DNA from 3 places in the Streptomyces sp. NPDC037288 genome. Region 1 is predicted to be linked to each of the others. Evidence: predicted binding sites of a transcription regulator. Region 1 holds the regulator's gene; each other region holds the start of a gene.

Region 1 (7,722 bases):
CGCCTCCTCGCCCGCGAGGGCTACCGGGTCGCCGACGTCCTCGACCGCCTCAACCAGCTCCTCCTGGACGACGCCACCGAGGCCGCCGACGCCGCGGCCCGCGCCCTCGTCTCCGCGGGCGGACGGCCCGTGGCCCCCGGGGACGGCCCGCAGACCCGCTTCCTGTCCCTGCTCTACGGTGAGCTCACGCCGTACGAGGGCGGCGGGGTCCGCTGCACCCTCGCCTCCGCCGGCCACCCGCTCCCGCTCGTCCTGAGCCCCGACGGCACCGTGCGCACCGCCGCCCGCCCGCAGACCCTGCTCGGCGTGGTCGAGGACGAGACCTACGGCAGCGAGACCCTCGACCTGCGGCCCGGCGACAGCCTGCTGTGCGTCACCGACGGGGTGACCGAGCGGCGCTCCGGCTCCCGCCAGTTCGACGACGGCGACGGGCTCGCCCGCGCCCTGTCCGGCTGCGCCGGGCTCAGCGCCGAACTGATCGCGGAAAGGATCCGCCGCCTGGTGCACGACTTCGGCGGCGGCCTGCCCGATGACGACCTGGCGCTGTTGGTGCTCCAGGCGGAGTGACCGCCGGCGTACGGGACAATGGAGTACATGCCTTCCGCTCTCCCCGACGGCGAGCCCGTCCCCGCCGACGGCGCGCTGCCCGCCCACGCGCTCGCCGGGGCCGCCGACCGCCCGCTCGGCTTCTATCTGCACGTGCCGTACTGCGCGACCCGCTGCGGCTACTGCGACTTCAACACCTACACCGCGACCGAGCTGCGCGGCACGGGCGGCGTGCTGGCCTCCCGCGACAACTACGCCGACACGCTGACGGACGAGATCCGGCTCGCGCGGAAGGTGCTCGGCGACGATCCGCGCGCCGTGCGTACGGTCTTCGTCGGCGGCGGTACGCCCACGCTGCTGGCCGCGGACGACCTCGTCCGCATGCTGGGGGCCGTCCGCGACGAGTTCGGGCTGGCGCCGGACGCCGAGATCACGACCGAGGCGAACCCCGAGTCGGTCGACCCCGCGTACCTCGCCGCGCTCCGCGAGGGCGGCTTCAACCGGATCTCCTTCGGCATGCAGAGCGCGCGGAAGCATGTGCTGCGCGTGCTCGACCGTACGCACACCCCCGGCCGCCCCGAGGCGTGCGTCGCGGAGGCCCGGGCGGCGGGCTTCGAGCACGTCAACCTGGACCTGATCTACGGCACCCCCGGCGAGAGCGACGACGACTGGCGGGCCTCGCTGGACGCGGCGATCGGGGCCGGGCCGGACCACGTCAGCGCCTACGCGCTCATCGTCGAGGAGGGTACGCAACTGGCCCGCCGGATCCGCCGGGGCGAGGTCCCGATGACCGACGACGACGTCCACGCGGACCGGTACCTGATCGCGGAGGAGACCCTCTCCAAGGCGGGCTTCGACTGGTACGAGGTCTCCAACTGGGCCACCTCGGAGGCCGGCCGGTGCCTGCACAACGAGCTGTACTGGCGCGGCGCGGACTGGTGGGGGGCCGGTCCGGGGGCGCACTCGCACGTCGGCGGGGTGCGGTGGTGGAACGTCAAGCATCCGGGGGCGTACGCGGCGGCGCTTGCGTCGGGGAAGTCGCCGGGGGCCGGACGGGAGCTGCTGTCCGACGAGGACCGGCGGGTGGAGCGCATCCTGCTGGAGCTGCGGCTGCGGGAGGGGGTGCCGCTGTCGCTGCTGGAGGAGGAGGGCCTCGCGGCGTCCCGGCGGGCGCTGGGGGAGGGCCTCCTCCAGGAAGGGCCGTACGGGGAGGGGCGGGCCGTGCTGACGCTGCGGGGACGGTTGCTGGCGGACGCGGTGGTGCGGGACCTGGTGGACTGATCACCCCGGCGGGCGAAGCGCCCCGGACCTCCGAACGACCGGCCGGTGACCACCGGCCTGGTGAAGATCCTCGAGGAGCTTGAGCCTCAGGCCCCACCGCTGCCCGTGACGAAGTCGATCAGCTCCTCCACCCGCCCCAGCAACTCCGGCTCCAGGTCCTTGTAGGACCCCACCCGCCGCAGAATCGCCTGCCACACGGCCCCGGTGTTCTCCGACGGCCACCCGAGCGCCCGGCACACCCCCGTCTTCCAGTCCTGGCCCTTGGGCACCGCCGGCCATGCCTCGATCCCCAGCACGGCCGGCTTCACCGCCTGCCAGACGTCGATGTACGGGTGGCCCACCACCAACGCGTGTGCGCCGGTCACCGACTCGGCGATGCGCCATTCCTTCGTGCCCGGCACCAAGTGGTCCACCAGGACGCCCAGCCGCGCGTCCGGACCCGGCGCGAAGGAGGACACGATCGACGGCAGGTCGTCCACGCCCTCCAGGTACTCCACCACCACGCCCTCGATGCGCAGGTCGTCACCCCACACCTTCTCGACCAGCTCGGCGTCGTGCCGGCCCTCGACGTAGATGCGGCCGGCGCGGGCCACGCGGGCGCGGGCGCCGGGGACGGCGACCGAGCCGGAGGCGGTACGGGTGGGTCGTACCGGACCACCGGACGTGGGGCGTACGAGCGTCACCACCCGGCCCTCCAGCAGGAAGCCCCGCGGCTCCAGGGGGAACACCCGGTGCTTGCCGAAGCGGTCCTCCAGCGTCACCGTGCCCGCCTCGCAGCGGATCACCGCCCCGCAGAACCCGGTGCCGGGCTCCTCCACCACCAGGCCCGGCTCCGCCGCTACCTCCGGCGCGGGCTCCGGCTTCTTCCACGGCGGGGTCAGGTCGGCGGAGTACGGACGAGGGCGCGGGCCCGAAGGGCCCTCGTGGGAAGGGCGGGGGCGGGAGACGGGTGGGCGCATTCGGATGACGATAGGAGAAGCCGTACCCCATGACTCACGACACGCCGAAACGCGCCGCCAGTTGATCACGCTGGCGTCGCACGAACGCCGCGTCCACCACCGCTCCGTGACCGGGCACGTACGCCGCGTCCTCACCGCCCAGGGCGAGCAGCCGGTCGAGCGCGTCCGGCCAGCGGGACGGGACCGCGTCCGGGCCCGCCTGGGGCTCGCCGGACTCCTCGACCAGGTCGCCGCAGAAGACCACCTCGGGATCTCCCGGCACGAGCACCGCGAGGTCGTGCGCCGTGTGACCCGGGCCCACGTTCGCCAGCAGCGCCTGGCGACCGTCCCCGAGGTCCAGCGTCCACTCGCCGGAGACCGGATGCCGGGGCGGGCGCAGCGCGTCCACCGCCTCGTCGGCGTCGGTGACCGGCAGCCCGTTCCTGATCGCGTCCAGGCGCAGCTCCTCGCGCTCGTACGCGAAGACCGCGTCCAGGCCCACCGGGCCGTACACGTCCGCGCCCGCCATCGCCGCCGCCCCGAAGACATGGTCGAAATGGGGGTGGGTCAGCGCGAGATGGGTCACACGGCCGTCGGTCAGCTCCTCGGCCTGGGCCCGCAGCCGCGCGCCCTCGGCCAGACTGGAACCGGCGTCCACCATGAGGGCCGTACCCGCTCCGAGGACCAGCCCGACCGTACAGTCCCAGCCCGGGAGACGGCGGCGTCCGACCCCGGCGGCCAGCCGTTCCCACCCCAGCTCTTCCCAAGTCACCGTCATACCGCGACGCTAGCTGCACGAGCCCGCCGCGACCGTACCGACCTTGCCCTGGGTGTACCCGGCAGCCGTACACTGGGCCCGGGAACGCTGGCACTCGCGTGCGAAGAGTGCCAGGCAGACGAACCGCGGAACAGAGGGGACGACGTGCTGGAGGTGCGCGCCGAATGCTGAGTGAACGCAGGCTTCAGGTGCTGCGCGCCATCGTCCAGGACTACGTCGGCACCGAGGAGCCGGTCGGGTCGAAGGCCCTGACCGAGCGGCACAACCTCGGGGTCTCCCCGGCCACCGTCCGCAACGACATGGCGGCCCTGGAGGACGAGGGGTTCATCGCGCAGCCGCACACCAGCGCGGGGCGCATCCCCACCGACAAGGGCTACCGGCTGTTCGTGGACAAGCTCGCCGGCGTCAAGCCCATGACGGCGCCCGAGCGGCGGGCCATCCAGAACTTCCTGGAGGGCGCCGTCGACCTCGACGACGTCGTGGCGCGCACGGTGCGGCTGCTCGCGCAGCTGACCCGGCAGGTCGCCGTCGTGCAGTATCCGTCCCTGACCCGGTCCACCGTCCGGCACGTGGAGCTGCTCTCGCTCGCTCCCGCGCGCGTGATGCTCGTGCTGATCACGGACACCGGACGGGTCGAGCAGCGGATGGTCGACTGCCCGGCGCCCTTCGGCGAGAGCTCGCTCGCCGACCTGCGCGCGCGGCTGAACAGCCGGGTCGCGGGCCGCCGGTTCGCGGACGTGCCGAGGCTGGTCGAGGACCTTCCGGAGGCCTTCGAGGCCGAGGACCGCGGTACGGTCTCGACGGTGCTCTCCACTCTCCTGGAGACGCTCGTCGAGGAGAACGAGGAGCGGTTGATGATCGGCGGCACCGCCAATCTCACCCGCTTCGGGCATGATTTTCCCCTCATGATCCGGCCCGTCCTGGAGGCCCTGGAGGAGCAGGTCGTGCTCCTCAAGCTCCTCGGCGAGGCGAAGGATCCGGGCGTGACCGTGCGTATCGGGCACGAGAACGCCCACGAGGGACTCAACTCCACCTCGGTGGTGTCGGTGGGCTACGGTTCGGGCGGCGAGGCGGTTGCCAAGCTCGGCGTGGTCGGACCGACCCGCATGGACTACCCGGGAACGATGGGAGCGGTACGCGCAGTGGCACGGTACGTCGGACAGATCCTGGCGGAGTCGTAAGTGGCCACGGACTACTACGCCGTTCTCGGCGTGCGCCGCGACGCGTCGCAGGATGAGATCAAGAAGGCGTTCCGTCGGCTCGCGCGCGAGCTGCACCCGGACGTCAACCCGGATCCGAAGACCCAGGAGCGGTTCAAGGAGATCAACGCCGCTTACGAGGTGCTGTCGGACCCGCAGAAGAAGCAGGTCTACGACCTCGGCGGCGACCCGCTCTCCCAGTCCGGCGGCGCCGGTGCGGGCGGCTTCGGGGCCGGTGGCTTCGGCAACTTCTCCGACATCATGGACGCGTTCTTCGGTACGGCGTCGCAGCGCGGGCCGCGCTCGCGCACCCGGCGCGGCCAGGACGCGATGATCCGCATCGACATCGAGCTGGACGAGGCGGCCTTCGGGACCACCAAGGACATCCAGGTCGACACGGCGATCGTCTGCAACACCTGCAACGGCGAGGGCGCGGCGCCCGGTACGACCGCCCAGACGTGTGACATGTGCCGGGGCCGCGGTGAGGTCTCGCAGGTCACCCGGTCCTTCCTGGGCCAGGTCATGACGTCGCGTCCCTGCCCGCAGTGCCAGGGTTTCGGCACCGTGGTCCCCACCCCGTGCCCGGAGTGCGCCGGCGACGGCCGCGTCCGCTCCCGCCGCACGCTGACGGTGAAGATCCCGGCCGGTGTCGACAACGGCACGCGGATCCAGCTCGCCGGCGAGGGCGAGGTCGGGCCGGGCGGCGGTCCCGCCGGTGACCTGTACGTCGAGATCCACGAGCTGCCGCACCCGATGTTCCAGCGGCGCGGTGACGACCTGCACTGCACGGTGACGATCCCGATGACGGCCGCCGCGCTCGGTACGAAGGTGCCGCTGGAGACACTGGACGGCATGGAGGAGGTCGACATCCGGCCCGGCACCCAGTCCGGCCAGTCGATTCCGCTGCACAACCGGGGCGTCACGCATCTGCGCGGCGGCGGCCGGGGTGACCTGATCGTGCACGTCGAGGTGCAGACCCCGACCAAGCTGGACCCCGAGCAGGAGCGACTGCTGCGCGAGCTGGCCAAGCTACGCGGCGAGGAGCGTCCGCAGGGGCAGTTCCAGCCGGGGCAGCAGGGGTTGTTCTCGCGGTTGAAGGATGCGTTCAACGGCCGCTGACGCCGGCTGGAGCGGCGGCCGGGGGTCCGGGGGGTGGCCCCCGGGCAGGCACGGTCAGCCGGGGCAGCAGGGGTTGTTCTCGCGGTTGAAGGATGCGTTCAACGGCCGCTGACGCCGGCTGGAGGATGCCGCCGACGGGCGCTGCGACCTGGGACGAGGGGGTGCTTCGGCACCCCCTATGCCGTTGTCCTATGCCGTGCGACGCCCCGATTCGGACTTGTTCAAAGGACGTGACAACATGCGGTCATGTCCTCCGCGCTGACCGATCTCTTCCCCCACCCGATCGTGCAGGCCCCCATGGCGGGCGGAGTCTCCGTCCCGCAGCTCGTCGCCGCCGTCTCCGAGGCCGGCGGCCTCGGGTTCCTCGCCGCCGGATACAAGACCGCCGACGGCATGTACCAGGAGATCAAGCAGCTGCGGGGGCTCACGAGCCGCCCCTTCGGCGTGAACGTGTTCATGCCGCAGCCCGACTATGCCGAGTCGGGCGCCGTAGAGGTCTACGCCCACCAGCTGGCCGGCGAGGCCGCCTGGTACGAGACCGAGCTGGGCGACCCGGACAGCGGCCGGGACGACGGATACGACGCCAAGCTCGCCGTGCTCCTCGACAACCCGGTGCCGGTGGTCTCCTTCCACTTCGGTGTGCCGAGCCGGGAGGTGTTCGACAAGCTGCGCCGGGCCGGCACCCTCACCCTGGTCACCGCCACCACCGCCGAGGAGGCCCGCGTGGTGGAACAGGCCGGTGCGGACGCGGTGATCGCGCAGGGCGTGGAGGCCGGCGGTCACCAGGGAAGCCACCGCGACCTCCCCGAGAACGACGGCTCCGGCATCGGGCTGCTCTCGCTGGTCGCGCAGATCCGCGAGGCCGTGCGCATCCCGATCGTCGCCGCCGGCGGCATCATGCGCGGCGGCCAGATCGCCGCCGTCCTCGCGGCCGGCGCGAGCGCGGCCCAGCTGGGCACCGCCTTTCTCGCCACGCCCGAGTCCGGCGCCCACGCCCTGCACAAGCAGGCGCTGACCAACCCCCTGTTCGCGCGCACCGGGTTGACCCGCGCCTTCTCCGGAAGGCCGGCCCGCGGCCTGGTCAACCGGTTCCTGCGCGAGCACGGCCCGTACGCCCCCGCCGCCTACCCGGAGCTCCACCATCTCACCGCGCCGCTGCGCAAGGCCGCCGCCAAGGCCGGGGACGCGCAGGGCATGGCGCTGTGGGCGGGCCAGGGCCACCGGATGGCCCGCGAGCTGCCGGCCGGGCGGCTGGTGGAGGTGCTGGCCGAGGAACTCGACGCCGCTCGGACAGCGTTGTCGGCCAAGGGGGGCCTGCGATGACCGCGCCGGTGTTCGTCGTCGACTCGCTGGAGGGCGTGGGCCCCGGCTCGGCCGTCGACGTCACGGGTCCCGAGGGGCGGCACGCGGTCTCCGTACGACGGTTGCAGCCCGGCGAGCACGTGGTGCTGACGGACGGCAGGGGCCGGGGTGCGGCCGGGGTCGTCGTCAGTGTGTCGGGCAAGGACCATCTGGTGGTCGAGCCGTTCGAGTTCCCGGTGGAGCCGGAGCCCAGCCCCCGGATCACCGTCGTCCAGGCGCTCCCCAAGGGCGACCGGGGCGAACTCGCCGTCGAGACCATGACGGAGACCGGTGTCGACGCGATCGTGCCCTGGCAGGCCGCCCGCTGCATCACCCAGTGGAAGGGCGAGCGGGGTCTGAAGGCACTCGCCAAGTGGCGGGCCACCGCGCGCGAGGCCGGCAAGCAGTCCCGCCGGCTGCGCTTCCCCGAGGTCGCGGACGCGGCGAACACCAAGCAGGTTGCCGCACTTTTGGCCAAAGCCGACTTCGCCGCCGTGCTGCACTCCGACTTCGAGCACGT
Region 2 (7,722 bases), on a different contig from region 1:
CGGTCGGAGACGACCGGGATCTCCTTGGCGACCAGGTTCATCCCGTCCCGGATGGGGTTGACCAGGGCCACGTCGGCGAGCCGGTAGGCGGCCAGGGAGCGGGCGAAGTCGTCCTTGACGTGCAGCACGACCGGGGTCCAGCCCGGTGTGCCGTAGGTGGAGTTGATCTCCTCGGCCAGCCGCCGCACCGCGGCGGTGTAGTCGCGGTACACGGCGAGGTCCTGTCGCGACGGGTAAGCGAACGCCAGGTGCACCACCCGCTCACGCCACTCGGGGTGGTCCTCCAGCAGCTGCCGGTACGCCTGCAGTCCCCGCACGATGTTCTTCGACAGCTCGGTGCGGTCGACCCGGACGACGACCCTGCGGCCCTCGCCGATCTCCTCCCGCAGCGCCGCCATCCGCTCCTGGACGTCCGGCTCGTGCGAGCGCTTGCGCAGGAAGTCCCCGTCCGCCCCCAGCCCGTGCACCCCGATCCGCGTGTCCGCGGGGATCCCGGACTCCAGGGCCGCCTGCGCGCAGTCCCGGAACGCGTCCGCCCACCGCCGGGTCAGGAACGCCACCCGGTCCGCCCCGAGCATGCCCCTGAGCAACTGCTCACGGATGTCGTCCGGCAGCAGCGCGAAGTACTCCGGCGGCGCCCACGGCGTGTGCGAGAAGTGACCGATCCGCAGGTCGGGGCGGAGTTCCCGGAGCATCCCGGGGACCAGGCACAGGTGGTAGTCCTGCACCAGCACGGCCGCCCCCTCGGCCGCCTCCTGGGCCAGCGCCTCGGCGAACGCCCGGTTGTAGGCCTCGTACGACGCCCACTGCCGCCGGAACCCCGTGTCGAAGACCGGCTCCAGCGGGGTCTGGTACAGCATGTGGTGGACGAACCAGAGCACCGAGTTGGCGATGCCGTTGTAGGCGTCCGCGTGCACGGCCGCGTCGATGTCGAGCATCCGCACCCGCTGCCCGCCGGTGTCCCCGGCCGGCAGCAGCCCGCCGTCCGCACGCCGTACGGCCTCCCGGTCGCCGTCGCCGAGCGCGGCGCACACCCATACCGAGTCCGCGTCCGCGCCGATGGCCGACAGCCCCGAGACCAGCCCGCCGCCGCCCCGCCTGGCGTGCAGCGAGCCGCTCTCGTCCACCGTGTACGAAACCGGGCCGCGGTTCGACGCGACCAGCACCTCAGCACCCTGCGTGGAAGCCATGGTCCTCAACCTAGCCCGGCCCGGAAACGCTCAAACGTACGGCTACGCGCCGTGATGGGGCCGTATACGAACACAGGCCACATCCGGCCTCAGGCCACCTTGCGTTCGGCGTACTCCGCGATCTCCACCATCGGCGGCCGTTCCTCCGTGTCCACCGAGTAGGTGCGCGGCTCGAAGCCGTCCTCGCCCCGCTCGAACTGGGTCAGCGACGGCCGGATCAGATGCCCCCGGGCCAGCCGGAGCTGGGCCGTCCGGTAGATCGCCGCCGCCATCCGGCCCAGCGCCTGCCCGTCCTGGTGCCGGTGTCTGCGGACCCCGACGTCGACCTGGGCCAGCGCGTCCAGACCCGCCAGGTGCAGCGCGTCCACCAGCATGCCCAGCTCCACGCCGTAGCCGACGGGGAACGGCAGCTGCTCCAGCAGTGAACGGCGGGCCGCGTATTCCCCGCCGAGCGGCTGCACGAAACCGGCCAGCTGCGGCCAGTGCATGTTCAGCAGTGGGCGGGCCATCAGCTCGGTGACCCGGCCGCCCTGCCCGGCGGCGCCGCCGAGCGGACGGTCGTACATGCCCTTGACCAGGTCCACGTCCGGCTCGGTGAGCAGCGGGCCGACGATTCCGGAGACGAAGTCGGAGGAGAACTCCTTCAGGTCGGCGTCGATGAAGCAGACGATGTCCCCGCCGGTCACCAGCAGGGAGCGCCACAGCACTTCACCCTTTCCGGGGACGGCGGGGATGCGGGGCAGGATCTCGTCGCGGTGAACGACCCGGGCGCCCGCGGCGGCGGCGACCTCGGAGGTGCGGTCGGTGGAGCCGGAGTCGACGACGACGATCTCGTCGACGAGCGGTACCTGCTCCACGAGGTCGTGACGGATGACCGCGACGATGTCGCCGACCGTCTCCTCCTCGTTGAGCGCGGGCAGCACGACGCTGATCGTCTGGCCCGTGCGCTGTTTGGCGGACAGGATCCGGTGGAGAGGGCGATCGGTCACGGACCAGGAGCGGGTGGACAGCCAGCGCTCGACTTCTTCCAGCACGGTCTGCGACTCCTCACTGTTCGTGACCACACGGGTGAGCCGTGTGATCCATCTCGCGGTTCGGACGACTATCTCAACTGTCCTGGCCGTCGGTTACAGTCTTGAACAACGCCGATGACCATCGCATGTCGGGGGTCATGGGCGTCCACAACCGCATACAGCTCATCCAGAGGGGCAGAGGGACACGGCCCGATGAAGCCCCGGCAACCCTCCAGTCGGTTCTTGTCACGTTGACGTGGCGAGGCTCCCGGCTAGGGAAGGTGCCAAATCCGTCTCACGGCGAGATGCGTCGTGAGGAAGATGAGGAGAAAGGGCCTCGCCTCCATGGCTGTGCAGACAGTTGCAAGCACCAGCAGTTCCACCGTCGACCTCGGTCCCGCCGCTGCCCTGAGCTGTCGGGAGTGCGGTCACCGCGTGCCGCTCGGCCCGGTGTTCGCCTGCGAGGAGTGTTTCGGCCCGCTGGAGATCGCCTACGACTTCGCCGGCTACGACACCGAAGAGCTGCGCCGCCGTATCGAGGCCGGTCCCGCGAACATCTGGCGTTACGCGCCGCTGCTGCCCGTCCCGGCCGACGTGGCCGACAAGCCGAACCTGAACCCGGGCTGGACCCAGCTCGTCCGGGCCGACAACCTCGCCGCCGAACTCGGCGTCACCGGCGGCCTGTTCGTGAAGGACGACTCCGGCAACCCGACGCACTCCTTCAAGGACCGTGTCGTCGCCCAGGCCCTGGAGGCCGCCCGCGCCTTCGGCTTCACGACGCTGAGCTGCTCCTCCACCGGCAACCTCGCCGGTGCCGTCGGCGCCGCCGCCGCCCGGGCCGGCTTCCGCTCCTGCGTGTTCATCCCGCACGACCTGGAGCAGGGCAAGGTCGTCATGGCCGCGGTCTACGGCGGCGAGCTCGTCGGCATCGAGGGCAACTACGACGACGTGAACCGCTTCTGCTCCGAGCTGATCGGCGACCCGGCCGGCGAGGGCTGGGGCTTCGTCAACGTCAACCTGCGGCCGTACTACGCGGAGGGCTCCAAGACCCTCGCGTACGAGGTCTGTGAGCAGCTCGGCTGGCGGCTGCCCGACCAGATCGTGATCCCGATCGCCTCCGGTTCCCAGCTCACGAAGATCGACAAGGGTCTGCAGGAGCTGATCAAGCTGGGTCTGGTGGAGGACAAGCCGTACAGGATCTTCGGCGCGCAGGCCGAGGGCTGCTCGCCGGTGTCGACCGCCTTCAAGGCCGGCCACGACGTCGTTCGGCCCCAGAAGCCGAACACCATCGCCAAGTCCCTCGCCATCGGCAATCCGGCCGACGGCCCCTACGTCCTGGACATCGCCCGGCGCACCGGCGGTGCCGTGGAGGACGTCACGGACGAGGAAGTCGTCGACGCGATCAAGCTGCTGGCCCGCACCGAGGGCATCTTCGCGGAGACGGCGGGCGGTGTGACCGTCGGCGTCACCCGCAAGCTGCTCAAGGACGGCGTCCTGGATCCGACGAAGACCACGGTCGTCCTCAACACGGGTGACGGCCTGAAGACCCTCGACGCGGTGGCCGGGACCGGCCTCACCGCCACCATCCGCCCGACCCTGGACTCCTTCCGAGAGGCTGGCCTCGCATGAGCGTGACCGTTCGCATCCCCACCATCCTGCGCACCTACACCGGCGGCCAGGCCGAGGTCGCCGCCGAGGGCGCGACCCTCGCCGAGGTCATCGAGGACCTGGAGAAGAACCACACGGGGATCGCCGCCCGTGTCCTGGACGACCAGGGCAAGCTGCGCCGGTTCGTGAACGTCTACGTCAACGACGACGACGTCCGCTTCGAGCAGGGCCTCGAGACCGCCACCCCGGACGGCGCCGGTGTGTCCATCATTCCGGCGGTCGCCGGCGGCTGATCGTTACCTTGGGTAACCCCAGTTACTCATTGTTCATGGAATTGCCTCCTCCGTGAGAGAAGCGGAGGGGGCAATTCTGCGTGATTGAGCGCGGTACAGTTGGGGAACCTGGGCACGGCGTCAGGGCGTAAGCCCTGGATTTCATGCCGCACACCCCGCAAGATGCAGCCAAAGTGCGGGGCTTTTATGCGGCTTTTGTAACCTTTGCGGGGCCCGACTTGCCCCGAAGTCAGGTGAATTCTCACCACATTCCGGACCGTTCGCGTCCAGAATTCTCGTCCGATTGACCTGTTGCAGACGGCAGTTGGACAGATACATTCAGCCGCGGTCGACGCGTTCCGGCGCACGCCCCCGACCAATGGGGGGTGAGGTCTGACCCGGGTCCGCGAAGTGTGGATCTGTGCAAGGGCCAGTAATAGGGGAGTTAGGCATGGCTCAGGGCACCGTCAAGTGGTTCAACGCGGAGAAGGGGTACGGCTTCATCGCGGTCGACGGTGGTGCGGATGTTTTCGTCCACTACAGCGCGATCCAGATGGACGGTTACCGCACCCTGGAAGAGGGACAGCGGGTCGACTTCGAGATCTCGCAGGGCCAGAAGGGCCCGCAGGCGGACATGGTCCGGCTGGCGACCAGCTGAAGCACGCGTCGACTGACAGCGACGTTCTACGTTCGTCTTCGAAGGGCCCGTACCTCCTGGGGTACGGGCCCTTCGTCATGCCCGGCGCCCTTGTTCGCGCGGGGCTGAGCGCCCCCCGCGGCATGCCCGGGGCGCTTGCACTCGGAGGTGCCGAGTGCTAATCATTGGCGTTAGCACTCTGAAGGTGAGAGTGACAAAGAAGGACCGGGTCGGTGAGGCCCGCAGGCCAAGTGGGGCAAGGAACCACGGGGCCGGCGAGCCGTCCGTCGCGGGCGCGGGCGCGGTCCGAAGGAATCACCCCCAGTCCTGGAGGGACCACTTCACATGGCCAAGATCATCGCGTTCGACGAGGAGGCGCGGCGCGGCCTCGAGCGCGGCATGAACCAGCTCGCGGACGCCGTCAAGGTGACGCTCGGCCCCAAGGGCCGCAACGTCGTCCTCGAGAAGAAGTGGGGCGCCCCCACGATCACCAACGATGGTGTCTCCATCGCCAAGGAGATCGAGCTCGAGGACCCGTACGAGAAGATCGGCGCCGAGCTGGTCAAGGAAGTCGCCAAGAAGACGGACGACGTCGCCGGTGACGGTACGACCACCGCGACCGTGCTCGCCCAGGCCCTGGTCAAGGAGGGTCTGCGCAACGTCGCCGCCGGTGCCAACCCGATGGCCCTGAAGCGCGGCATCGAGAAGGCCGTCGAGGCCGTCTCCGGCGCCCTGCTGGAGCAGGCGAAGGACGTCGAGACCAAGGAGCAGATCGCCTCCACCGCGTCCATCTCCGCCGCCGACACCCAGATCGGCGAGCTGATCGCCGAGGCCATGGACAAGGTCGGCAAGGAAGGCGTCATCACCGTCGAGGAGAGCAACACCTTCGGCCTGGAGCTCGAGCTCACCGAGGGTATGCGCTTCGACAAGGGCTACATCTCCGCCTACTTCGCGACCGACATGGAGCGCATGGAGGCGTCGCTCGAGGACCCGTACATCCTCATCGCCAACTCCAAGATCGGCTCCGTCAAGGACCTGCTCCCGCTCCTGGAGAAGGTCATGCAGTCGGGCAAGCCGCTGCTGATCATCGCCGAGGACGTCGAGGGCGAGGCCCTGTCGACCCTGGTCGTCAACAAGATCCGCGGCACCTTCAAGTCCGTCGCCGTCAAGGCCCCGGGCTTCGGCGACCGCCGCAAGGCCATGCTCGGCGACATCGCCATCCTCACGGGCGGCGAGGTCATCTCCGAGGAGGTCGGCCTCAAGCTGGAGAACGCGACCCTGGACCTCCTGGGCCGCGCCCGCAAGGTCGTCATCACCAAGGACGAGACCACCATCGTCGACGGTGCCGGCTCCTCCGAGCAGGTCAACGGCCGCGTGAACCAGATCCGCGCCGAGATCGAGAACAGCGACTCGGACTACGACCGCGAGAAGCTGCAGGAGCGCCTGGCGAAGCTCGCCGGCGGTGTCGCGGTCATCAAGGCCGGTGCCGCCACCGAGGTGGAGCTCAAGGAGCGCAAGCACCGCATCGAGGACGCCGTCCGCAACGCCAAGGCGGCCGTCGAGGAGGGCATCGTCGCCGGTGGTGGCGTGGCCCTGCTGCAGGCCTCCCAGGTCTTCGAGAAGCTGGAGCTCGAGGGTGACGAGGCGACCGGCGCCAACGCCGTGCGCATCGCGCTCGAGGCCCCGCTGAAGCAGATCGCCGTCAACGCCGGCCTCGAGGGCGGTGTCGTGGTGGAGAAGGTGCGCAACCTGACCCCGGGCCACGGCCTGAACGCCGCGACCGGCGAGTACGTCGACCTGGTCGCCGAGGGCATCATCGACCCGGCGAAGGTGACCCGTTCCGCGCTGCAGAACGCCGCCTCCATCGCCGCGCTGTTCCTCACCACCGAGGCCGTCATCGCCGACAAGCCGGAGAAGGCCGCCGCGCCGGCCGGCGGCGGCATGCCGGGCGGTGACATGGACTTCTGATCGACCCCTGGTTGATCACGTCCTTTACCGAGGGCGGCACTCCCTGTCAGTGGCAGGGGGTGCCGCCCTCGGGCGTGTCCGGGAGCCGGTGGCGGGCGCGGTGAGGGCCGTCAGGCGCCGCAGGCTGGCCTGACGCTGCACCACACTCAGCCCGGTGACGGCGGCACCGAGCGCCAGCCAGCCCGCGGGACCGGCCGTCATCACCGCACCGGTCAGCAGCAGGGGCCCCACCGACTTCTGCACCGACTGCGCCATCCCGGCCACGCCCAGATAGGAAGCACGGGCGCGCGGTGGCGCCAGGACGACCGCCAGCTCCCAGGAACTCACGGAGCGCAGCAGTTCGGCCAGGGTGACCAGCATCGCGGCGGCCAGCATGGCGAGCGAGGCGGACCAGGCCCCGCCACCGGTGGCGGTCGCCAGCACGAGGCAGCCGGCGAGCAGCGTCATGCCGTACCAGCCCACTGCCGCGGCCGCCCGGCGCGCGCCTTCGGCCCGTGCCGAGACCCGCAGTTGCAGGACCACCACGAGCACGGTGTTGACCACCAGGAACGCGGGGACGACCGCGTGCGGCGCGCTGGTGTGGTGCACCAGCCACAGCGGCAGCCCGACGCTGAGAACGGAGTCGTCCAGGTTCATCGGGATGTCGAGGAGGACGAAGAGCAGGTAGCCGGGATCCCGCCAGGGGCTGCGGGCGGGGGTCGGGTCGGGGGCGGGTGTGCTGCCGTCGCCGTGCGCCACGATCAGGCCCTGGCCGGCCGGTTCCCGGGTCCGCCAGACCAGCGCGGCGGCCACGAGGTAGGACAGCGCGTTGGCCAGGATCAGCGCGCGGTAGGCGTTCGGGGTGCCCACGGCGAGGCCGAGCGCGGCGATGCCCGCACCGACGGCGTATCCGGCGTTCGCCACGCTGCGGAACAGCGCCTGGTAGGTGGCTCGCCGCTCACCCGCGACCCGGGTGGCGAAGAGCATCTCCAGTGTCTTGGCCGCTCGCTCCGCCAGACTGGTGAGGGCGACCACGGGCAGCAGGGTGGCGAGGT
Region 3 (7,722 bases), on a different contig from region 1:
GCGTGCCGACCTCGCGCTCGCGCAGCAGGGCCTTCAACTTCTTGACGTTGAAGGGGAGTTGGTCGGTGATCTCGTAGGCGGAGGCGTACGGCGTGTGCCGCGGCTCGTCGGCGGTGACGTAGGCGATCGTCGGGTCGATCAGCCCGCCGTCCAGGTGTTCGGCCACCTCGGCGACCAGATGGGCGCGGATCACGGCACCGTCCGGTTCGTACAGGTACCGGCCCACCGGGCGCACCGCGGGATCGGGCAGGCCCCGGCCGAGCAGCGTGCGCGGGCCGGGCAGCAGCGTGGCGCGCACCGCCCCCGGCGCTCCCGTCCCGAACCACAGCACCGCCTCCTTCACATCACCGCCGTCGGAGATCCACTCCGCCTCGGCCTCGGCGGGGACGGCCTCGTGGGGGACACCCGGGGCGATCTTCAGCGCGGCCGTCGGGGCGGTCGAGGCGGCTCCCACCGCCCAGGACAGCGGCGGTGAGTAGGCCTCCGGGTCGAAGATCCTGCCGCGGCCCCCGCGGCGCGCCGGATCCACGAAGACCGCGTCGTACCCGGCGGTGTCCACCTCCGTGACGTCCGCCTCGCGCACCTCGATCAGCTCGCCCAGCCCCAGTTCCTCGGCGTTCGCCCGGGCCACGGCGGCCGTCACCGGATCCCGGTCCACGGCGAGCACCCGGATCCCCGCCCGGGCGAACGCGATCGCGTCCCCGCCGATCCCGCAGCACAGGTCGGCCACGGAGGTCACGCCGAGGCCCTTGAAGCGCTCCGCGCGATACGTCGCCACGCTGGTCCGCGTCGACTGCTCGACCCCGTTCGGCGTGAAGAACATCCGCCCCGCGTCCGCCGCCCCGAACTTCGCCGCCGCCCGCTGCCGCAGCCGGGCCTGGCCGAGCGCGGCCGACACCAGCTCGGCGGGATGGTCGCGGCGCAGCCGGGTGGCGACGGCGAGTTCGTCCGCCGGGGCGGTGTCGCGGACCTCGTCGAGGAGGGCACGGCCTTCGGGGGTGAGGAGCAGAGCGAGGTCGTTCACCGGGTCATTGTGGGCCAGTCGGTGGATCGTCCGCCTCCGGCGGCGGTGTCGGCCCGGGATCCGTGCCCTGGCCTGGGAGGATCCGGCACCATGCAACTAATCGTACAAAACGATAAAAATCAGATCCGGGTCAGGTGTCCCGCCCTCGCCCGCGGAGCCGCCGCGCTGGTCTGTGCCGCCCTTCTCGCCGGCTGTGCCGGCTCCGGCGCGGCCCGCCCCGCGTCCGGCCAGGGCGGCCCCGCGCACACCCTGAGTCCCCAGGCCCGCCAGGCCGCCGAACACGCCCGCCTGGTCGCCGCCGCCCGGCGCTGGGGACTGGACGAGGTCCCGCTGACGCCGCCGCCCCCGCCCGCGAAGAAGCCGCACATCACCGCCCGGGCCGGATTCGAGGTCGACCACCAGGAGGACTGGGAGCTGCCTCCGGTCTTCACCACGATCCCCACCCGGCAGAAGATCGTCTTCCTGACGATCGACGACGGTTCTGAGAAGGACCCGGACTTCCTGCGGATGATGCGGGAACTGAAGATCCCGTACACCGCCTTCCTCAGCAACTACCTGGTCAAGGACGACTACGGGTACTTCCGCAGGATGCAGTCCTACGGCCACACCCTCAACAACCACACCCTGCACCACCCCTATCTGCCGGGCCTGTCCTACGAGGAGCAGCGGGACGAGATCTGCGGCATGCAGGACATCATGGAGGAGCAGTTCGGCAGGCGCCCGACGGTCTTCCGCCCGCCCTACGGCGACTACGACCAGGACACCCTGCGCGCCGCCAAGGCCTGCGGCATCCGCTACGCGCCGATCTGGAACGAGGAGGTCTTCGTCGACCACTGGGAGTACCGCGAGGACGACCAGAAGATGCGCCGCGGCGACATCGTCCTCACCCACTTCCGTGGCCGCTCCGACTGGAACGGCACGATGGTCGACGACATGCGCCGCTTCCTGAACAAGGTCACCCGCGAGGGCTACGCCGTAGCCCGCCTGGAGGACTACCTGTGAGGTACGGCGGCAGCGCCGAGGGCCCCCGGGCGGTGTGCGGGAGGGCGGGTTCCGGTGGCCTTGGGGCGGCGTGCGGGGCGGCGGCTTCCGGTGGTCTGGGGCCGGTGTGCGGGGCGGCGGGTTCCGGTGGTCTGGGGCCGGTGTGCGGGGAGGTCGGCCCCGGCGGCGCGCAGGCGGTCTGCAGGAAGGCGGGGTTCAGGGGGCCGTGGGTGGGGCGGGCGCAGGGGGCCCTCGGTGGTTCGCGGGCGGGGGGCGGAGGAGGGGGCTGCGGGTGGCGCCCCGGACGGGCGCTGACCGCGGCGGTCCTCGCCCCGGTCCTCCTCCTCACCGGCTGCGCCCAGTCCGTCGACCCCATCGAGCGCCTCGGCATGAAGGCCGCCGAGGGTGTGCACCCGCCCGGCCCCGCCCCCGACCGGGCCTACCGCCGCTGGGGCCTGACCGAGCCCCTCGCCCGCCCGCCGCGCCCCACCGCCCGCACCCTCGCCCTCACCCCGCACACCGCCGGCCGCGCCCTGCCCCGCGTCATGGACCACGTCCCCACCCACGACCGGGTCGTCTTCCTCACCTACGACGACGGCGCCGACAAGGACCCCCGTTTCGTCGACATGGTCCGCGAACTCCGGCTGCCCGTCAGCATGTTCCTCACCGACAGCGTCGCCGGCCCCGGCTACGGCCACTTCGCCCGCCTGCGCCGGCTGGGCGCCGGCATCCAGAACCACACCCTCGACCACCGCGCGCTGTCCGGACTGCCCTACTCCGGCCAGCGCGCCGAGATCTGCGGCCAGCAGGACAGGCTCGCCTCCCGGCTCGGGGTGCGCCCCCGCCTCTTCCGCCCGCCGTACGGCTCGTACGACACCACCACCCTGCGCGCGGCGTCCGACTGCGGCATCTCCGCGCTCGTCCTGTGGCGCGCCGCCATGACCCCGGACGACCTCGTCTACACCCACGGCGCACACCACCTCCGCCCCGGCGACATCATCCTGATCGGCCCGGACGAGACAACGGGCCCCAGCCTGCGCGACCGCACCGCCCGGGCCGTGCGCAGGGTCCAGCAACGGGGGCTGACGGTGGGCCGGCTGGAGGACTACCTGTAGGAGGACTGCCTGCAGGCCGGGAAACCAGCCTGTCCGGGGGGCGGGAGCCCCCGGGGACGGCGGAGCAATCCGGCCACCGAGGACCCCGGCGCTGAACGGATCTTCGGCCGACGCGCCGCACGGCATTGGCACTCCGCTTGACCGAGTGCTAACCGCAGTCATAGTCTCGGCTCTGGCACTCCCCCCTGGAGAGTGCCAACAAAGCGACGGGCAGGTCCGGCACCCGCGACGACGGATCGACCTGGTCGCCACCTCAGACAGTTAACCCCGTGAGATCTCCGAAGGGGGAGGTCGGATCGTGACGACCACCAGCTCCAAGGTTGCCATCAAGCCGCTCGAGGACCGCATCGTGGTCCAGCCGCTCGACGCCGAGCAGACCACCGCCTCTGGCCTGGTCATCCCGGACACCGCGAAGGAGAAGCCCCAGGAGGGCGCCGTCCTCGCCGTGGGCCCGGGCCGCTTCGAGAACGGCGAGCGTCTGCCGCTCGACGTCAAGGTCGGCGACGTCGTCCTGTACAGCAAGTACGGCGGCACCGAGGTGAAGTACAACGGCGAGGAGTACCTCGTCCTCTCGGCTCGCGACGTGCTCGCGATCATCGAGAAGTAGTCACCTCGAGCAAACCTTTGCTTCTGAGCTGCGCCCCTGGCCCCCGCGACCGATAACGAAGCCGGGCGCCCGGGGCGCAGTTGTCTTTACTCCCACAGATTTCCGAGAGGGCTTCCGCTGTCATGGCGAAGATTCTGAAGTTCGACGAGGACGCCCGTCGCGCCCTTGAGCGCGGCGTCAACAAGCTGGCCGACACGGTGAAGGTGACGATCGGCCCCAAGGGCCGCAACGTCGTCATCGACAAGAAGTTCGGTGCCCCCACCATCACCAACGACGGTGTCACGATCGCCCGCGAGGTCGAGATCGAGGACCCGTACGAGAACCTCGGCGCGCAGCTGGTGAAGGAGGTGGCGACCAAGACCAACGACATCGCGGGTGACGGCACCACCACCGCCACCGTGCTCGCCCAGGCGCTGGTGCGCGAGGGCCTGAAGAACGTCGCCGCCGGTGCCTCCCCGGCCGCCCTGAAGAAGGGCATCGACGCCGCCGTCAAGGCCGTCTCCGACGACCTGCTGGCTTCCGCCCGCCCGATCGACGAGAAGTCCGACATCGCCGCCGTCGCCGCGCTGTCCGCCCAGGACCAGCAGGTCGGCGAGCTCATCGCCGAGGCGATGGACAAGGTCGGCAAGGACGGTGTCATCACCGTCGAGGAGTCCAACACCTTCGGTCTGGAGCTGGACTTCACCGAGGGCATGGCCTTCGACAAGGGCTACCTGTCGCCGTACTTCGTGACGGACCAGGAGCGCATGGAGGCCGTCCTCGACGACCCGTACATCCTCATCAACCAGGGCAAGATCAGCTCCATCCAGGACCTGCTGCCGCTGCTGGAGAAGGTCATCCAGGCCGGCGCCTCCAAGCCGCTGCTGATCATCGCCGAGGACGTCGAGGGCGAGGCCCTGTCGACCCTGGTCGTCAACAAGATCCGCGGCACCTTCAACGCCGTCGCGGTGAAGGCCCCTGGCTTCGGCGACCGCCGCAAGGCGATGCTGCAGGACATGGCGATCCTCACCGGCGCCACCGTCATCTCCGAGGAGGTCGGCCTCAAGCTCGACCAGGTCGGCCTGGACGTGCTCGGCTCCGCCCGCCGCGTGACGGTCACCAAGGACGACACCACGATCGTCGAGGGTGCCGGCAAGGCCGAGGACCTCACCGGCCGCGTCGCGCAGATCAAGGCCGAGATCGAGAACACCGACTCCGACTGGGACCGCGAGAAGCTCCAGGAGCGCCTCGCGAAGCTGGCCGGCGGCGTGTGCGTGATCAAGGTCGGCGCCGCCACCGAGGTGGAGCTGAAGGAGAAGAAGCACCGTCTGGAGGACGCCATCTCCGCGACCCGCGCCGCGGTCGAGGAGGGCATCGTCTCCGGTGGTGGCTCCGCCCTGGTCCACTCCTCCAAGGTCCTCGAGGGCAACCTCGACAAGACCGGCGACGAGGCCACCGGTGTCGCGGTCGTCCGCAACGCCGTGGTCGAGCCGCTGCGCTGGATCGGCGAGAACGCCGGCCAGGAGGGCTACGTCATCGTCTCCAAGGTCAAGGACCTGGAGAAGGGGCAGGGCTACAACGCCGCCACCGGCGAGTACGGCGACCTGGTCAAGGCCGGCGTCATCGACCCGGTGAAGGTCACCCGCTCCGCCCTGGAGAACGCCGCCTCCATCGCCTCCCTGCTGCTCACGACCGAGACCCTGGTCGTCGAGAAGAAGGAAGAGGAAGAGCCGGCCGCCGCGGGCCACGGCCACGGCCACGCCCACTGAGCCAAGCGCTCCCGACGAAGGCCCGGCACCCGTCACGGTGCCGGGCCTTCGCCCTGTCTACTGCTCCAACTCGTCCAGTGCGCCCAGTTGCTGCATCAGCCCCAGCTGGTCGTGCTGCCACCAGGTTTCGGCGATCTTGCCGTGGTCCGTGAAGCGGAAGAGTGTCATTCCGGTCATGGAGACCCGCCTGCCCGTGGGCGCGATCCCCAGGAAGTCCCCTTTGTGCGTGGCGTTCCAGATCCACCGCGCGCAGGCCCGGTCGCCCTCGGCGAGCACGTCCTCGACCGTGAAGGTGAAGTCGAAGGAGCCGCGCCACATCCGGTACTCGGCGCGGACGTTGTCCAGGCCGATGGTGTCCTGCGGGTTCACCGGGTCGTGGCTGTGGACGTCCTCGTCCAGCAGATTGTTGAGCGGCGCCAGCTCGCCCGCGCTCTGGAGCTCCTCGAAGAACCTGAGCACGGTGTCCTCGGCCAGCCGCTCGTCCCGCACGACGTCCAGATCGGTGAACGTCGGCATCTCGTCGCACAGCGCGACCATCTCCTGGAAGATCCTGTCGGTCTCCGGGAGGTTCGAGTTCCGCATCGCCTCCGCGTACGACGGGAACTCCACCACTTCGACGATGTGCGACGCGTCCGAGCGGTCCTTGCCGACCAGCGCGTGCGTCGCCGTCCGCTTCCCCTTGGTCTGCGCGACCCAGTCGTCCATCAGCCGGTTCATCTCGTCCAGCCGGCTCGTCCTGCACTCGATGAGCTGTACGAAGGTCATGACGCCGCCTCCCGGCCCCCCTGGCCCGGTGTGCCACGCTCATTTTCCCACCGGGACGGCAGCGCCACCCGTTCGCTACCGGGGCCCGTACTTGCGGCCCGTCCGGGAGGAGATACCGCCCATCAGTCCGCGTGGGGTGACCTTCACCAGGCCCATCAGCGCCTTGTAGCGCGGGTCGGGGACCGACAGCGACTTGCCGCGCGCCAGGTCGGCCAGAGCCGCCGCGACCAGCTTGTCGGCGTCCAGCCACATCCAGCCCGGGATGTTGTCCGTGCCCATCCCGGCCCGCTGGTGGAACTCGGTGCGCACGAAGCCGGGGCACAGGGCCATCAGGCGTACGCCGCTGCCGGCCAGGTCCTTGGCCGCGCCCTGGGTGAACTGCACGACCCACGCCTTGGAGGCGCCGTAGGTGCCGCGCGGCACGAAGGCGGCCACGGAGGCGACGTTGACGATCCCGCCCCGCCCCCGCTCGCGCATCGCCTCGGCCGCCGCCGACGTCAGCCGGAGCACCGCCTCGCAGTGCACCTTGAGCATCCGCAGCTCGTCGGCCATGGACACCTCGAGATAGCGGCCCTTGTTGCCGAAGCCCGCGTTGTTGACCAGCAGGTCGACCGGGTTCTTCCGGTCGCCGAGGCGGTCGGCCACCGACTCGATGCCCTTGTCCTCGGACAGGTCGGCGGTCAGCACCTCCACCTCGATGCCGTGCCGGTCGTGCAGTTCGGTCGCCTGTTCGCGCAGCCGTTTGGTGTCCCGTGCCACCAGGACGAGGTCGTGCCCGTCAGCCGCCAGCCGCCGCGCGAACGCGGCGCCGATCCCCGCGGTCGATCCCGTAATCAGAGCCGTTGTCATGACCCAAGGGTAGTGACCCGGAGCGGGCGCGTCCGCTGGCGCGGGAGCCGGGCGGAGGCCCGGCCCACGGGCGCTCAGCCCTGCTGCAGCGCCACGTACTTGCGCGCCGCGGCCAGCGTCTCAGCGTGCAGCGCCTCACCCGCCGCCAGCACCCGCGGCAGCAGTTCCCGCTCGGTGGTGACCGCGCGGAACTGCAGGGCCGCCGTCACCCCGTGGTCCGGCCGGTGCACGATCTCGATGGGATCGCCCGCCCGTATCTCGCCTGGCTCGATCACCCGGAGGTAGGCACCCGTTGCGCCCTTCTGCGTGAATCTCCTGACCCAGCCGCGCTCGCCCAGATGGCCCTGGAACGTACGGCACGGGATCCGGCCGGAGGTCACCTCCAGAACCGGCCCGGCCCCGATCCGCCAGCGCTCGCCGATCAGCGCCCCGGAGACGTCCAGCCCGTCCGTCGTCAGGTTCTCCCCGAAGCAGCCGTTGGCCAACGACCGGCCCAGCTCGCGCTCCCAGTCGTCGAGATCCTCGCGCGCGTAGGCGTACACCGCCTGGTCGTCCCCGCCGTGATGGCGCAGCTCGCACACCGCGTCCCCGGCCAGCCCGCTGCCGCCGACCCCCTTGGGGCCCGGCGCCGTC

What was found. Region 1 encodes HrcA, which represses chaperone genes, less so after heat shock. Its sites were predicted from a motif close to TTNGCACTCNGNNNNNCNGAGTGCNAA; they were not measured.
Region 2: the regulator HrcA is predicted to act here: its motif matches at 4,912-4,938, upstream of groL (chaperonin GroEL).
Region 3: the regulator HrcA is predicted to act here: its motif matches at 3,246-3,272, upstream of groES (co-chaperone GroES).

What each region holds. Positions count from the first base shown of each region.
Region 1 is NZ_JBVJVY010000001.1:324,474-332,195, reverse strand. Features, by position in the region: gene ACZ7GZ_RS01615 (SpoIIE family protein phosphatase) at 1-567, shown strand, start outside; gene hemW (radical SAM family heme chaperone HemW) at 595-1,827, shown strand; gene ACZ7GZ_RS01605 (DUF3097 domain-containing protein) at 1,914-2,786, opposite strand; gene ACZ7GZ_RS01600 (MBL fold metallo-hydrolase) at 2,821-3,543, opposite strand; gene hrcA (heat-inducible transcriptional repressor HrcA) at 3,708-4,724, shown strand; gene dnaJ (molecular chaperone DnaJ) at 4,725-5,861, shown strand; gene ACZ7GZ_RS01585 (nitronate monooxygenase) at 6,108-7,184, shown strand; gene ACZ7GZ_RS01580 (16S rRNA (uracil(1498)-N(3))-methyltransferase) at 7,181-7,722, shown strand, end outside.
Region 2 is NZ_JBVJVY010000024.1:4,192-11,913, reverse strand. Features, by position in the region: gene ACZ7GZ_RS25100 (alpha,alpha-trehalose-phosphate synthase (UDP-forming)) at 1-1,190, opposite strand, end outside; gene ACZ7GZ_RS25095 (glucosyl-3-phosphoglycerate synthase) at 1,280-2,224, opposite strand; SAM riboswitch class I at 2,384-2,531, shown strand; gene thrC (threonine synthase) at 2,549-3,832, shown strand; gene ACZ7GZ_RS25085 (MoaD/ThiS family protein) at 3,829-4,104, shown strand; gene ACZ7GZ_RS25080 (cold-shock protein) at 4,535-4,741, shown strand; gene groL (chaperonin GroEL) at 5,066-6,688, shown strand; gene ACZ7GZ_RS25070 (MFS transporter) at 6,713-7,722, opposite strand, start outside.
Region 3 is NZ_JBVJVY010000008.1:196,498-204,219, forward strand. Features, by position in the region: gene ACZ7GZ_RS12880 (class I SAM-dependent methyltransferase) at 1-1,024, opposite strand, end outside; gene ACZ7GZ_RS12885 (polysaccharide deacetylase family protein) at 1,115-2,026, shown strand; gene ACZ7GZ_RS12890 (polysaccharide deacetylase family protein) at 2,317-3,120, shown strand; gene groES (co-chaperone GroES) at 3,419-3,727, shown strand; gene groL (chaperonin GroEL) at 3,850-5,475, shown strand; gene ACZ7GZ_RS12905 (ester cyclase) at 5,533-6,240, opposite strand; gene ACZ7GZ_RS12910 (SDR family NAD(P)-dependent oxidoreductase) at 6,316-7,089, opposite strand; gene ACZ7GZ_RS12915 (MOSC domain-containing protein) at 7,164-7,722, opposite strand, start outside.